3 regions of the Devosia sp. LjRoot3 genome follow, and region 2 is predicted to be linked to each of the others. Evidence: predicted binding sites of a transcription regulator. Region 2 holds the regulator's gene; each other region holds the start of a gene.
What was found. Region 2 encodes PhoB, which activates phosphate uptake and scavenging genes when phosphate is short. Its sites were predicted from a motif close to TGTCATNNANCTGTCAT; they were not measured.
Positions count from the first base shown of each region.

Region 1: ugpB (sn-glycerol-3-phosphate ABC transporter substrate-binding protein UgpB) is a predicted target of PhoB. The motif match lies at 3,532-3,548, and genes of this name have one in related genera.
Region 3: ACSQ2A_RS05430 (esterase-like activity of phytase family protein) is a predicted target of PhoB. The motif match lies at 1,574-1,590, and genes of this name have one in related genera.

Region 1 covers NZ_CAXUPK020000007.1:105,149-110,305, forward strand. Annotated here, with positions in the region: gene ACSQ2A_RS21270 (methyl-accepting chemotaxis protein) at 1-140, shown strand, start outside; gene ACSQ2A_RS21275 (PAS-domain containing protein) at 609-2,990, shown strand; gene tsaE (tRNA (adenosine(37)-N6)-threonylcarbamoyltransferase complex ATPase subunit type 1 TsaE) at 2,991-3,410, shown strand; gene ugpB (sn-glycerol-3-phosphate ABC transporter substrate-binding protein UgpB) at 3,772-5,103, shown strand.
Region 2 covers NZ_CAXUPK020000003.1:196,303-201,459, forward strand. Annotated here, with positions in the region: gene pstA (phosphate ABC transporter permease PstA) at 1-1,272, shown strand, start outside; gene pstB (phosphate ABC transporter ATP-binding protein PstB) at 1,338-2,120, shown strand; gene phoU (phosphate signaling complex protein PhoU) at 2,144-2,854, shown strand; gene phoB (phosphate regulon transcriptional regulator PhoB) at 2,978-3,679, shown strand; gene ACSQ2A_RS11925 (MYG1 family protein) at 3,980-4,906, shown strand; gene rpsU (30S ribosomal protein S21) at 5,114-5,157, shown strand, end outside.
Region 3 covers NZ_CAXUPK020000001.1:1,129,144-1,134,300, reverse strand. Annotated here, with positions in the region: gene ACSQ2A_RS05435 (TetR/AcrR family transcriptional regulator) at 1-370, shown strand, start outside; gene ACSQ2A_RS05430 (esterase-like activity of phytase family protein) at 418-1,506, opposite strand; gene rpoC (DNA-directed RNA polymerase subunit beta') at 1,803-5,157, opposite strand, start outside.

The DNA.
Region 1 (5,157 bases), on a different contig from region 2:
CTGCCGTTGCGGCCAAGCCCGCCCCCGCCGCCCGCCCCAATGGCATCAAGGCGCTGCAGGGCAAGGTCAAGCAGGCAGCGTCAGCCTATCTCAGCCACGGCAATGCCGCGGTGAAAGCCGACGACTGGTCCGAATTCTGATTTTTGACCCCTGTCGATCACATTACTCCCCGGCCCATGGCTGGGGAGTTTTCGTTTGGGCCTGTTGGTGGCAGAATCAACGGGTCCCGAATTGTCGTTCGGTAGCGAATTGGTGACCTGTCCAGCCCGAACAGGCCCGAATGGTTAACAAATCGTTTCTAGTTCGTTCTCCGTCAAGCGCTTCCTTCGCGCTTTGCCCGCAAAGCACAGCCATAAGGACTCTTTTTCCCGATTCCCCACCTCGGTATGGTGAGGCGATTCGGTTGTCGGGGGACACGTAACCGGTTCGGGGGCACCTGGAATCCTCATTGAGGGTTTCCGCGTTTGGGCGCCTGTCTCATGTGCACGCGTACCGGCTTTGCCGGACTTGCAGCGAAACAAAAGAAGAGAGGGCTGTCTATGGCGCCGGATCCACTCCGGAAGCATTGGAGATTCGCAGTTGCTGCGTGTGCTCCATTGACCCTGATGATGGCTGTCCCAGCCTTCGCCCAGGGAGCTTCGACGGCAAATCTGGGCGGCATTGTTCCAGTCGCGGTCGTGATCGGCGCGGGCGGCTTCGCCCTTGTCGCGGTCACCGTGCTGCGCACCATTCTGCGTGACGGGCGTCTGGCGCAACGCCAGGCCAAGGGCCAGATCGCCGATCTCCGGGCCCTTGTCGACGATTATGAAAACCTCATCGGCGGTAGCCGCGAGCTGACCGTCATCTGGCCCGAACAGCCGGGCATGCCGCCGCGCCTGCTGGGTCAGGCCGCTGCCGTGCTGCCGCCGGGGCGCCAGCCGCAGAGCGTGCTCAATTTCGATACCTGGCTTTCGGGCAGCGAAGCCGACAATCTGGCCCAATTGGTCGAACAACTGCGTGTCGAAGGCCGGCCTTTCAATGCCAGTGTCAAGGCGCTCGACGGGCGTCTTGTCCGCGCGACCGGCTGGCTTGCCGGCGGCGGCGCGGCCCTGCGCCTGCGCCCCGCTTTCGCGCAACCGGGTACGGACGCGCCGGTGGTCGATGGCAGTGATCGCGACAGCGTGCTGGCCCTGCTGGACCTGCTCAACAGGCCTGCTTTCCTGCGCGACACCAGCGGTCGTCTCGTCTTTGCCAATCAGCCCTATCTCGACCTCTGCCGCACCCTGGGCAGGCCGGTGAGCGGCGAAGTGCCGCCCGAGCTGCTCGATGCAAAACAATTGCAGGCCCATCTGGCCGAATGTCGCGGCAATGACGAGGCCGTGCGCCAGCGCGTGTCGCTGGGCAAGGGTGGCGAATTCGAACTGGTGGATGTGCCGGTTGCCGAAGGCCGTGCCGGCTATTTCGAGCCTGTCGCCGTCAGCGATGACAAGGCGGGCGAACCGAGCTTTGCCCATATCGCGGGGATCATCGATGCCCTCGCCACCCCGATCGCCATTTTCAATGCGCGGCGCGAGCTGATCCAGTTCAATCCGGCCTATGCCGCGCTCTGGGATCTCGATCCGAAATTCTTGACCCCCGGCCTCGACGAGCGCGCCATTCTCGACAAGCTGCGCACCGAGGGCATGCTGCCCAATCAGGTCGACTACCACACCTGGCGCGCCAAACATCTCGAGAGCTATAGCCGCAAGGCCCCGTTCGAGGCCGAGCCCTGGCACCTGCCCGATGGCCGCACCATCAAAGTCATTTCGGCTCCGGCCGGAACACATGGCGGCGTCATCTATGTCTTTGAAGACCTGACCGAGCGCCTCGAACTGGAATCGGCCAACAAGGCCATGACCAATGTGCAGCGCGAAACCATCAATTCGCTCTCCGAAGCGGTGGCCGTGTTCGGCACCAATGGCCGCCTGGCGCTGTCCAATCCGCGGCTCTCCGCGCTCTGGAAGCTGCCGATGAACACACTCGGCGCCAATCCCCATATCGATCAGATCGCCGATGCCTCGGGCCAGGTCCTGCAGGACGGCGCAAAGATCTGGGCCGATCTCAAGCGCAATATCATCGACCTCAATCCCACCCGCACCGACAAGGCCGGGCGGATCGAGCGCACCGATGGGCGGCTGCTCGATTATGCGACGACGCGCCTGCCCGATGGGCAGACCATGATGACCTTCCTCGATGTGACCGAAAGCGCCAGCTATTCAAAGGTCCTCAAGGAGCGCAACGATGCGCTGGTCACCGCCGACCGCCTCAAGGACGCTTTCGTCGAAAACGTCTCCTATGAATTGCGCAGTCCGCTGACCAATATTATCGGCTTTGCGGACCTCCTCGCCGGCACCGAGGGCGACAGCCTCAACGAACGCCAAAAAGCCTATATCGAATATATCCGCGCCTCGTCCGTGACGCTGGGCGTGCTGATCGACAACATCCTGGACCTTGCCTCGGTCGATGCCGGCATTGCCGAACTCAATCCTGAGCCGCTCAGCGTGCAGGGGTTGATCGACAAGGCGCGGGCTGGCCTCTCGGCCAGTTTCCCCGAAGTGTCGGGGAACTCCACCAATCTCGTCGTCGAGGTCGAGCCGAACCTGCCCGAATTCATCGCCGACGGCACCCGCATCGTACAGGTGCTCTACAATCTCCTCTCCAATGCCGCGCGCTTCTCCCCGCCGGGTGGCGAAATCCGGCTGACCGTGACGCATCGCGCCGACCGCATGCTGTTCATCATCGAGGATGAAGGCCCGGGCCTGACCGACGAATTGCGCTCTGCCATCCTCACCCGCCTCGATACGCCGAGCGCCGGTGGGCGCCTGCGTGGCGCGGGCCTGGGGCTCTCCATCGTGCGCACCTTCGTCAATCTCCATGGCGGCACGATTTCGGCCCAGCAGCGCGAACCGCGCGGCAGCCGTATCGTCGTCAACCTGCCGCGCGACAGCGCGCTTGCCGGCGTCGCCGAATAGATGGAACGCTTCCTTCCCGATGATGAGGCGACGATCGCCTTTGGACGGGAACTGGCGGCCCTGCTGCAGCAAGGCGACATTGTCAGTCTCGAAGGTGAACTCGGCGCCGGCAAATCGGCTCTCGCCCGCGCCACCATTCGGGCCCTTGCCGGCGATCCGGACCTCGAAGTTCCGTCGCCTACCTTTGCCCTGGTGCAGCCCTATGACACGCCAAGGGGCCCGGTGCTGCATGCCGATCTCTATCGGCTCGGCGACGCCGCCGAAGCCGATGAACTCGGGCTGCTCGACAACTCGACGTCTTTTGTTCTCGTCGAATGGGCCGAACGCGCCGCGCATGTGGCGGATGCCGCAAACATTGTTATCGCGCTCTCCATTCCCCCCGGCGGATCGGGCCGAAATCTGGTCATGACCCGCCGCTAAAGGGTTTTCCGAGTAAGTGCCGCTTTCGAATGAAAACGGGCGCCGAAACGACCGGCCATGGCACTGCCGATGGCCCCACGGGATCACCGCACCCTTTTGGCCGCGGCACAGTGCTTTCCACAGTCACCGAACTGACATGTCACCGTCACGCGGACGTTAATCGCTGCCAATAGATCGGGCTCGCACGCCGCCTTCCTTTCGAATGGGGAGTCCGGAATGCGCGCTTGAACTTTCGGTTTGTCGAAACGGCTTCGCCAGTTTTGCAGAGCCCGCCGCCCGAAAGCATCCGGCGCTTCACGTTTCAAAAGTCTGGCAGGAGCCGGACGGCCACGCGCCGATCCGGTCCGACGGGAGACAAGATATGAAGAACCTGAACGGCGTTGCCGGGCTTGCTGCCCTTTCGCTGATGCTTTCCACCTCGGCCGCCTTTGCGCAGACCGAAGTCACCTGGTGGCACGCCATGGGTGGCGAGCTGGGCACCAAGCTCGAAGAGATCGCCGCCAATTTCAACGCCAGCCAGTCCGACTATGTCGTGACCCCGGTCTACAAGGGCACCTATGCCGAGACGCTGACCTCGGCCATCGCTGCTTTCCGCGCCAATGAGCAGCCGGCCATCGTGCAGGTTTTTGAAGTCGGCACGGGCACCATGATGGCTGCCAAGGGCGCCGTCTACCCGGTTTACCAGCTCATGGCCGATCAGGGCGAAGCCTTCGATCCCTCCGAGTTCCTTGCCCCGGTCGTTGGCTACTATTCGGATCCGGAAGGCAACATTCTCTCGCTGCCGTTCAATTCCTCGACCCCGATCCTTTACTACAACAAGGACGTGTTCGAAAAAGCCGGTCTCGACCGCGAAACCGCTCCGAAAACCTGGGCCGAGGTCGAAGCCTTCTCCAAGAAGATCGTTGAATCGGGCGCTGCCACCTGCGGCTTCACCACTGGCTGGGTGACCTGGATCCAGACCGAGAACCTCTCGGCCATCCACGACCAGCCCTTCGGCAGCAAGGAAAACGGCTTTGCCGGTTTCGACACCGAATTCACCTTCAACGGTGAACTCCAGGCCCGCCACTGGAACAACCTCAAGACCTGGTCCGATGCTGGCCTCTTCAAATATGGTGGTCCGGAAGGCGGCGCGGATGCCGCTCCGTTCTTCTACGCGCAGGACTGCGCGATGATCATGAATTCCTCGGCAGGTCGCGCTGGCGTCATCAACAATGCCAAGGACTTTGAAGTCGGCTTTGCCCCGCTTCCCTATTATGACGACGTGATCGCCGAGCCCAAGAACTCGATCATCGGCGGCGCCACCCTCTGGGTGCTGAACGGCAAGTCGACCGAAGAATATGCGGGCGCCGCAAAGTTCTTCACCTATCTCAGCCAGCCCGAAGTTCAGGCCGCCTGGCACCAGTTCACCGGCTACCTGCCGATCACCAACGAGGCCTTCGAACTGGGCCAGAGCCAGAACTACTACGCCGAGAACCCCGGCTCTGACGTTGCCATCAACCAGATCACCCGCGGCACGCCGACGGCCAATTCCAAGGGCGTTCGCTTCGGCAACTTCACCCAGGTCCGCAACGTCGTCGACGAAGAATTCCAGGCTCTGCTCTCGGGCAGCAAGACCGCCCAGGAAGCCCTCGACAGCGCCGTCTCCCGTGGCAACCAGCTGCTGCGCGACTTCGAAGCGTCCAACGCTCAGTAAATCCTGATCTCCGGGGCAGGCCGGCGCGTTCCGGCCTGCCCCTCCGTCTCTTTT
Region 2 (5,157 bases):
ATTTTCCGCGGTCTCGGCATCGCCGCCATTGCCGTCGCGCTCGGCTTCGTTGCCCTCCTCTTCGTGGACGTGTTCCGCAAGGGCATCCCGGCCTTCGTCCAGTCCAACCTGCACCTGTCGGTGACCTTCGACGCTGAAGTCATCGATGTCGGCCCGGCTCCGGCACGCGGCGATTTCGCCTCCGACGCCGAGTACACCGCCGCCAGCCTCAAGTGGCAGCGCGAGCTGGCCATGCTGAACTGGAACACCATCGTCGAAGCCTCCCTGCGCAAGGCTGCGCCGGAAGGTTTTGAGATCGACAGCAAGCAGATCCAGACGATCCCGGAAACCAACGCTCGTCACCAGATCCGCGAAATGTTCGTGGCCAATCCGTCCCTCCTCGGCCAGACCGTGGACGTCGACGTGCTGGCCTCCGCCAATGCCGCCAACTGGATCCGGGGCAATATCAACCGCGATCTCGGCGACGCTCAGCAGCAGCTTTCGGCGCCGGCCCGCCAGCTCATCGATACCTTCGTTGACAATGGCACGATCTCGAACGGCTTTGCCTGGACGATCTTCACCAATGTGGATAGCCGCTCGGCTCCCGCCTCCGCTGGTCTCCTTGGCGCCTTTGTCGGCACGCTCTGGATGATGCTGATCGTCATCGTGCTCGCCGTGCCGATCGGGGTTGCTGCCGCCATCTATCTCGAAGAGTTCGCGCCCAAGTCCCGCCTCACCGACCTCATCGAAGTCAACATCAACAACCTCGCCGCCGTCCCTTCGATCGTTTTCGGTCTCCTCGGCGCGGCGGTGTTCATCAACTGGTTCCACCTGCCGATCTCGGCTCCGCTGGTCGGTGGTCTGGTGCTGACCCTGATGACCCTGCCCACCATCATCATCGCCACCCGCGGCGCACTGATGGGCGTCTCCCCGGCCCTGCGCCAGGCGGCCCTGGGCATGGGCGCATCCAAGACGCAGATGGTCTTCCACCACGTCCTGCCAACGACCTTCCCGTCGATCCTCACGGCCACCATTCTCGGCGTCGCCCACGCTCTGGGCGAAACCGCGCCGCTCCTGCTCATCGGCATGAAGGCCTTCGTGGCCTCGGTCCCCGCGACGCCGCTCGATCAGGCCACGGCCCTCCCCGTCCAGATCTATCTCTGGCAGGGCAACGAAAACCGCAATTTCTTCGAACCCCGCACGGCCGCTGCCATCATGGTGCTGCTGGCGGTCATGATCCTGCTGAACGGCGTAGCGATCTATCTCCGCTCGCGCCTTGAAAAGCGTGCTTAAGGATGAGCCAAATGGATATGCTTGCCGGCAAGGTTAAGAAGACTTCCCTGAATCTGGACTCCGCCATGAACCCGACTGATGTGCTCGAACGCCCCATCCGCCTCACCGCTCGCGACGTGACCGTCCACTACGGCACCAAGCAGGCCCTGCACGGCATTTCGATCGACATCCCCGATCGCGCCGTCACTGCGTTCATCGGACCCTCGGGCTGCGGCAAGTCGACGTTCCTGCGCTGCATCAACCGCATGAACGACACCATCGAAGGCGCCAAGGTCGGCGGCACCATCAAGCTCGACGGCGAAGACATCTACGCCCCCGCGCTTGACGTCGTCGAACTGCGCGCCCGCATCGGCATGGTCTTCCAGAAGCCGAACCCCTTCCCCAAGTCGATCTACGACAACGTCGCCTATGGCCCCCGCATCCATGGTCTCGCCCGCAACAAGGCCGACCTCGACGAAATCGTCGTCTCGTCCCTGCGCAAGGCGGGCCTCTTCGAAGAAGTGAAGGATCGCCTGCAGGAGCCCGGCACCGGTCTCTCCGGCGGCCAGCAGCAGCGCCTCTGCATTGCCCGCGCCATCGCGGTCGGTCCGGAAGTGATCCTCATGGACGAGCCCTGCTCGGCCCTCGACCCGATCGCCACCGCCGTCATCGAAGAGCTGATCGACGAACTGCGCGAAAACTACACCATCGTCATCGTGACCCACTCGATGCAGCAGGCAGCCCGCGTTTCCCAGCGCACCGCCTTCTTCCACCTCGGCAACCTGATCGAACAGGGCCCGACCGAGGACATCTTCACCAATCCGGTGAACAAGCAGACCCAGGACTACATCATGGGCCGCATCGGCTGATCGCGGAACGAGGAACCAACATCATGCCCAATACCGCATCCGATCACATCGTCTCGTCCTTCACCGACGAACTCAACGCCCTGGCCCAGACCATTGCCGAAATGGGTGGCCAGGTCGAAGTCGCCATCGAGAACGGCACCAAGGCCCTTCTCAAGCTCGACCGCGAGCTGGCTGACCTCACCATCATCGCCGACCAACGCATCGACGACATGCAGCGCAAGATCGACGACATGTGCGTCTCGATCATCGCCCGCCGCCAGCCCATGGCCTCGGACCTGCGTTCGATCGTCACCGCCATCCACGTCGCCAACGACCTGGAACGCGTCGGCGATATGGCCAAGCAGCTTGCCCGTCGCTCGCTGAAACTCGAAGGCATCAACCTGCAGCCGACCTTCTACAACGGCGTCAAGAACATGACTGCCCTTGTCCTGCGTCAGCTCAAGGACGCCCTCGACGCCTATGCCAACCGCGACGCAGCCGCGTCGGTCGAAGTGTGCAACCGCGACGACGAAGTCGACGCCATGCACACCTCGCTGTTCCGCGAACTTCTGACCTACATGCTGGAAGATCCGCGCAACATCACCACCTGCACGCATCTGCTGTTCTGCGCCAAGAACCTCGAACGCATCGGCGACCACGCGACCAACATCGCCGAACGCGCCTACTACCTGCAGACCGGCAAGCAGCTGACCGCTGACGTGCAGGAACTGCACCGGACCCAGATCAAGGCATAGCCACTCTCGCCTTGTAACTACCCCAAACCAGCCACCATTTTCCTCAGGGGGCAGCAGAGGAAGATGGTGGCAAAAACAATGAAATGACGGCAGCATGCGGCTGCCGATCGATGGAGCACGCCTATGCCCGCGACCATTCTCGTTGTCGAAGACGAGGGCGATATCGCCATTCTGCTGCGTTACAACCTCGAAGCCGAGGGTTTCCGCGTCGTCACCGCTGAAACCGGCGACGAGGCCCAGCACGCTATCGCCGAAAAGCTGCCCGACCTGATCCTGCTCGACTGGATGCTGCCCGAAATCTCCGGCATCGAACTCTGCCGCCGGCTCCGCGCCCGCGAAGAAACCTCGCGCATCCCGGTGATCATGCTCACCGCCCGCGGTGAAGAAGAAGAACGCGTCCGGGGCCTCTCGACCGGCGCCGACGACTACGTCGTAAAACCCTTCTCGGTCCCTGAGCTGGTTGCCCGCATCCACGCCCTCCTCCGCCGCGCCAACCCCAATCTGGTGACCGCAGCGCTGAAGGTCGGCGATCTCGAACTCGACCGCACCACCCACCGCGTCCGCCGCTCCACCCGCGACGTGCACCTGGGCCCCACCGAATATCGCCTGCTCGAATATCTCATGCGCCATCCCGGCCGCGTCTATTCGCGCGAGCAGCTTCTCGATGGCGTCTGGGGCAATGACGTCTATGTCGACGAGCGCACCGTCGACGTCCATATCGGCCGCCTCCGCCGCGCCATCAATCGCGGCCGCGAAAACGACCCGATCCGCACCGTCCGCGGCGCCGGCTACGCCTTCGACGAACGCTTCGGCCAACCAGCCTGAAGCCGCAAACTCGTTTATCTCAGCCTATCCCCGTAGCCCTCATGGTGAGGTGCGAAGCGCAAGCGTAGCCTCGAACCACGAGGGCGTGCCCCGATGCCTGGGTGCCACGCCCTCGTGGTTCGAGGCTTTACCCTGCAAGGCACCTCATCATGAGAGCCACTGCGAGATCGCGCCCTCACGCACCCGTTAACGTTTCGCTAACGATAACATTGCCTCCTCCCTCCAAAGCAGGGTAGCAAGGTCCGTCGGGGCCGAAAGGGTCGTGACGCCTCGATTGCCCAGTTCAGGACCGCCTCGCACATGACACCAGCTTTCCTCGTCACCCACTCCGGTGGTTTCCATGCCGATGAATTGCTGTCGAGCGTCATCCTGACCCGGCTGTTCCCCGCTGCCGAGATCGTGCGCAGCCGCGCGCCGGAGTGGATCACCCCTGCCCCCGATCGCATCATCTACGATGTCGGCGGCGCTTATGACGCCGAGGCCCGCATTTTCGATCACCACCAGCGCGGCGCACCGCTGCGCGACGATGGCCAGCCCTACAGTTCCTTTGGCCTTGTCTGGAAGCATTTCGGCCGCGACTACATCGCCTCCTTCGATGTTCCCGCTGAGCATGTCGAAAGCGTGCATGCCTCGGTGGATGGCAATCTCGTCCTGCCTATCGATCTCGTCGACAACGGCGCCGCCAGCCCCTCGGGTCCGCTGGCCGGCCTGTCGCTCTCTTCGCTCCTCGAAACCCTGAAACCTGACTTCGACGACCGCGACGCCGAGGCCGATCAGCAGGCGTTCCACAAGGCACTCATCATCGCCCGCAGCTTCGTCGAGGCGGCCGTCGCCCGCAGCGCGGCAAAGCTCCGCGCCGAGGCCCTCGTGACGAAGGCGATCGAGGCCACCGGCCCCGGTCGCGTGCTTGAACTGCCCATGGGCATGCCCTTCCGCGCCGCCATCGTGAAGGCCGGCGCCGATCACCTGCTCTTCGTCGTCCATCCGCGCGACAAGGACTGGTGCCTCACCGGCATCCGCCGCAGCGACGAGGGTTTTGAGCTGCGCGCCGATCTGCCCGCCGCCTGGGCGGGTCTCACCAACCATGATCTGGAAGTCGCCAGCGGCGTCGAAGGCGCCACCTTCTGCCACAACGGCCGTTTCATCGCCGCCGCCAAGACCCGGGCCGCCGCCCTCGCCATGGCCGACATCGCCGTGGCCGAAGCAATCGGCAGCCGCGCGGCCTGAGCGGCCCGGTTTCGGGACAAAGCCATACCTAGGAACAGGTATCTAAGGCGCCCCGGGCAAATCCCGCAGATTGCGACGTGGTTTAGACATCACAACCCCACTTCTCGGGTTGGCAGCGCCGACCGGGCCTGATAACGAAGTGCACCGATCACAGATCGACTCCGCCTGCCATTCATGGAGAAGGCGCACACCAAGTTAGGAAATTTTTTGCAGGTCCAGGTACGCGACAACAATGTCGACCAAGCCCTCCG
Region 3 (5,157 bases), on a different contig from region 2:
GGCGCAGAAAAGCCTGCGTGCCTGCGTCATGTCCATGGTGGAGGGTTATTGCGGCATGCTGGCCGCAGTGGCTGAGGCGACGCCGGATCGATTGGCCTATTTTCGGTTTCTGATCGCCATTGCGCCGAAGATTACCCCGCAGCTGCAGGAGCGGCTGGCACTGGCTCGCCGGCAGATCGTCGAGGCGGCGCTGAAGGAGCAGGAGGCGAGACAGCTCACGCGCGCGGTCGAGGCCGAGGATATTGCCGATCAATGCCTGGCGCTGATCGAGGGCACCGGGTTTCTCGCGACGATATCGGCAGAGCCTGGGGACGAGGAGCAGGCGCTGCGGCGGATTGTCGGGCGGTATCTCGACGGGCTTTATCGCTGAGAAACGAAAAGGGCCCCCGAAGGGCCCCTTCCCTTTTGTCGGAAAAATCACTCTGCGATGGTGAGAACCACGAACTGGGTGAACTGGCCGTTGGCGTTGAAGTTGTTGTCGGAGGCGATGACCAGGGTCTTCTTGCCATCGACTTCCGGGCCAAAGGTGAGGGATTCGATGTTGTCGATGTCGAGGCCGAAATCGCCTTCAGCGAGGGTGAAGGCTGGTTCCTTGGTGATGGCCACGGCGTCGGCAGCGGCCTTTTCCTGGCCGTTGATGTCGGTGGCGCCATCGAGGCTAGCAGCGAAGAAGTTGATCTGGTTGCCGACGCCCGAGGCGAAGGAGCGTTCCACCACAAGGAAGCGGCCGTCATCGAGGGTCAGGAATTCGGAGACGCCGTTGTCGTTGAAGATGTCGCCGGTGGTCGCGGTTGGCGCGATGGCGATCGGGTTGGTTTCGTAGATGTATTCGGCGGTCGGCTGGCCCGAGGCGAGGTCTAAGGCAATGACGCGAGAGGGCGAGCCAGCTTCGAGGGTGGCTTTGGCGCCGTCTTGCGCGAGGGCGTTTTCGGTGGCGGCGTAGAGGGTCTTGCCGTCGGCCGAGAGGGTCAGGGCTTCGAAGGCGAGGTTGCTGTAGACGCCGGTAGTCTTGTCGGCATTAGGGAAATAGTAGTCCGGCACGGCGAAGGAGCGAAGCATGGTGCCGTCGAGGCGGGCTTCGTAGATGCCGGGGCGGCCGGAAACGTCGCCTTCGCTCGACCAGAGAATGGTGCGGGTGGCCGGGTTGAAGCGGATGGATTCGGGGTCGATGCCATTGAAGGGGAAGGCGTTGCCCTCGAGGTCGCGCAGGGTCACGCGGCGGATGACGTCGACGGCGGAAAGGCCTTTGGCGTCGATCTTGAGGCCGATCTCATAGTAGCGGGCCGGAGCGCGCTGCGAGCGGTCGTCGGAGATGGCGTAGAAGAGGCCGGAGCGGGCGTCGTAGTCGAGGCCGGAGATGCCGCCGAATTCCTCGCCGGCGATGATGAGACCGGTCGGCAGCGTGATCGAGCCGAGGAGGTCGACCTTCATTGCCGCGTCCTGGGCGAAGGCGGGCGTGGCGAGGAGAATAGCGAGAGCGGCGAGAATTTTAGTCTTGGACAGCATGGAAAACCTCCGTCGGGCGATGGTGGGATTTTCTAGGCCCCGGGCGTGAAGGCGCGATTGCAGGCGGGTGAATGGGGGATGACAGCGGGGCTCTTATCACCCCTACCCGCGTATAGGCTCAACCACGAGGCGTCACCCTCGGGCCTGACCCGAGGAGACTTCACTTAGCCAAAGCGCCGCAAGTGTAGAGCCCTCGGGTCAAGCCCGAGGGTGACGGTTCGGGGGGTGAAGGCCTGGGTGGGCAAACAAAAAGGGGCCCTTGCGGGGCCCCTTTTCTATTCTTTGGTTCGAAAACCTTACTCGGCAGCGGGCGCTGCGAGGCGGGTGGTTTCGGCCTGGCGGCGGCGTTCCTCGAGGATGAGGTCGTCGCGCTTGGAGGCGATGAGCTTGGCCTTGGTCTGGCCGGCACCGGTACCGGCCGGGATGAGGCGGCCGACGATGACGTTTTCCTTGAGGCCTTCGAGAAGGTCGGCCTTGCCGGACACGGCAGCTTCGGTGAGCACGCGGGTGGTTTCCTGGAAGGAAGCCGCGGACACGAAGGAGCGGGTCTGGAGCGAAGCCTTGGTGATGCCGAGCAGAACCGGGTTGGCGGTTGCCGGCTTCTTGCCTTCGCTGACCAGCGCGTCGTTGAGCTCGTCGAAGTCGAGCTTGTCGAGCTGCTCGTCCTTGAGCAGGCCAGACTCACCCGGATCCACGATTTCGACCTTCTGCAGCATCTGGCGAACGATCACTTCGATGTGCTTGTCGTTAATCAACACGCCCTGGAGGCGGTACACTTCCTGGATCTCGTTGACGAGGTAGCGTGCCAGTTCCTCGACGCCCTTGATGGCAAGGATGTCGTGCGGAGCGGGGTTGCCGTCCAGGATGTATTCGCCCTTCTCGATGGTGTCGCCTTCCTGGAGGTGGAACGGCTTGCCCTTCGGGATCAGGTATTCAACGGGATCAGCACCGTCCTCGGTCGGCTCGATGATGACGCGACGCTTGTTCTTGTAGTCGCGGCCGAAGCGGATGGTACCATCGATCTCAGCGATGATGGCGTGATCCTTCGGACGACGAGCTTCAAAGAGTTCGGCAACGCGCGGCAGACCGCCGGTGATGTCCTTGGTCTTGGCGCTTTCGAGCGGGATACGCGCGAGAACGTCACCCGGCGCAACCTTTTCACCCGGCTCGACGGCGATAACCGCGTCGACGGAGAGCAGGTAGCGGGCGTCGCCACCACGGTCCACCTTGGCAACCGAACCGCCGCGGGCAATGGCGAGTGCGGGCTTGAGGCCCTCACCACGCTGGTTGCCGCGCCAGTCGATGACAACGCGCTTGGTGAAGCCGGTGGCTTCGTCGGTGTTTTCCGCAACGGAAGCACCGTCGACCAGATCCTCGAACAGGACCTCGCCTTCGACTTCGGCCAGGATCGGACGGGTGTACGGATCCCATTCGGCCAGACGCTGGCCACGACGGACAGAGTCACCGGCCTTGACGAGGAGCTTCGAGCCGTAGGTCACCTTGTGGGTGGCGCGTTCCTTGCCTTCGCCATCGAGGATGACGAGCGACACGTTACGGGCCATGACGACCTGCTTGCCACCTTCGACAGTCGCGAGGTTCGGGTTGCGAACTTCGATCTTGCCTTCGGCACCGGCTTCGAGGAACGAGGAGTCAACCACCTGGGCCGTACCACCGATGTGGAACGTACGCATGGTGAGCTGAGTACCGGGTTCACCGATCGACTGGGCGGCGATAACGCCGACAGCTTCACCGATATTGACCGGGGTACCACGAGCAAGGTCACGGCCGTAGCAAGCGGCGCAGCAGCCCTGGCGGAGATCGCAGGTCAGCGGCGAACGGATGCGGATCGACTGGATGCGCGCTTCTTCGATCACGTCGACATGCTTCTCTTCGAGCAGAGTGCCCTTCGGAGCGATCAGGTCGCCGGTCAGCGGGTGGAAGACGTCGTCGGCAGTCGTACGACCGAGAACGCGCTGGCCGAGCGAAGCCACGATCTGGCCAGCATCGACGATCGGTTCCATGGTCAGGCCGCGTTCGGTGCCGCAATCATTTTCGATGATGATCGCGTCCTGTGCCACGTCGACGAGACGACGGGTCAGGTAACCCGAGTTTGCGGTCTTCAGAGCGGTATCGGCCAGACCCTTACGGGCACCGTGCGTCGAGTTGAAGTACTCGAGAACGTTGAGGCCTTCCTTGAAGTTCGCGGTGATCGGCGTTTCGATGATCGAGCCGTCCGGCTTGGCCATAAGGCCGCGCATGCCGGCGAGCTGCTTCATCTGGGCCGGTGAACCACGAGCACCGGAGTGGCTCATCATGTAAACCGAGTTGATCGGCTTCTGACGACCCGTTTCCTTGTCGATCTGAACGGCAGCAATGCCCTTCATCATCTCTTCGGCGATCTTGTCACCGCACTTGGCCCAGGCGTCGACAACCTTGTTGTACTTTTCGCCCTGAGTGATCAGGCCGTCATTGTACTGCTGCTCGAATTCCTCGACCAGCTTACGGGTGTCTTCCACGATCGTGTACTTGGACGCAGGGATAACCATGTCGTCCTTGCCGAACGAAATGCCGGCGTCGCAGGCGTTCTTGAAGCCGAGCTGCATGACGCGGTCACAGAAAATGACCGTCTCCTTCTGACCGCAACCGCGATACACGGTGTCGATCATCTTGGAGATCATCTTCTTGGTCATCAGCTGGTTCGCCGTGGCGAAGGGCACAGCCGGATTCTTGGGCAGAATCTGACCGATCAGCATACGGCCCGGAGTCGTGTCGACGATCTGGGTGATCTGCTTGCCGTTTTCGTCCCAGGCGGGAACGCGAGCCTTGATCTTGGTGTGGAGCGTGACGACCTTGTTGTCGAGCGCGTGTTCGAGTTCGGCATAGGAACCGAACGACATGCCCTCGCCCGGCTCACCCTCTGCCACGATCGACAGATAGTAGAGACCGAGAACAATGTCCTGGCTCGGCACGATGATCGGCTGACCGTTCGCGGGATGCAGGATGTTGTTGGTCGACATCATGAGCACGCGGGCTTCAAGCTGGGCTTCCAGCGAGAGCGGAACGTGTACAGCCATCTGGTCGCCGTCGAAGTCGGCGTTGAAAGCCGAGCAGACGAGCGGGTGCAGACGGATGGCCTTGCCTTCGATCAGGATCGGTTCGAAGGCCTGGATGCCAAGACGGTGCAGCGTGGGCGCGCGGTTCAAGAGAACCGGGTGCTCGCGGATGACTTCGTCGAGGATATCCCAGACTTCGGGCTTTTCCTTTTCAACCAGCTTCTTGGCCTGCTTGACGGTCGAGGAGAGACCCTTGGCTTCGAGGCGCGAGTAGATGAAGGGCTTGAAGAGCTCGAGCGCCATCTTCTTGGGAAGACCGCACTGGTGCAGCTTGAGGTACGGGCCCACCGTGATGACCGAACGACCCGAATAGTCGACGCGCTTGCCGAGCAGGTTCTGACGGAAGCGGCCCTGCTTGCCCTTGAGCATGTCGGACAGCGACTTCAGCGGGCGCTTGTTCGCACCGGTGATGGTGCGGCCACGGCGGCCGTTGTCGAAGAGCGCGTCCACAGCTTCCTGCAGCATGCGCTTTTCGTTGCGGATGATGATGTCCGGAGCGCGCAGTTCGATCAGGCGCTTCAGGCGGTTGTTGCGGTTG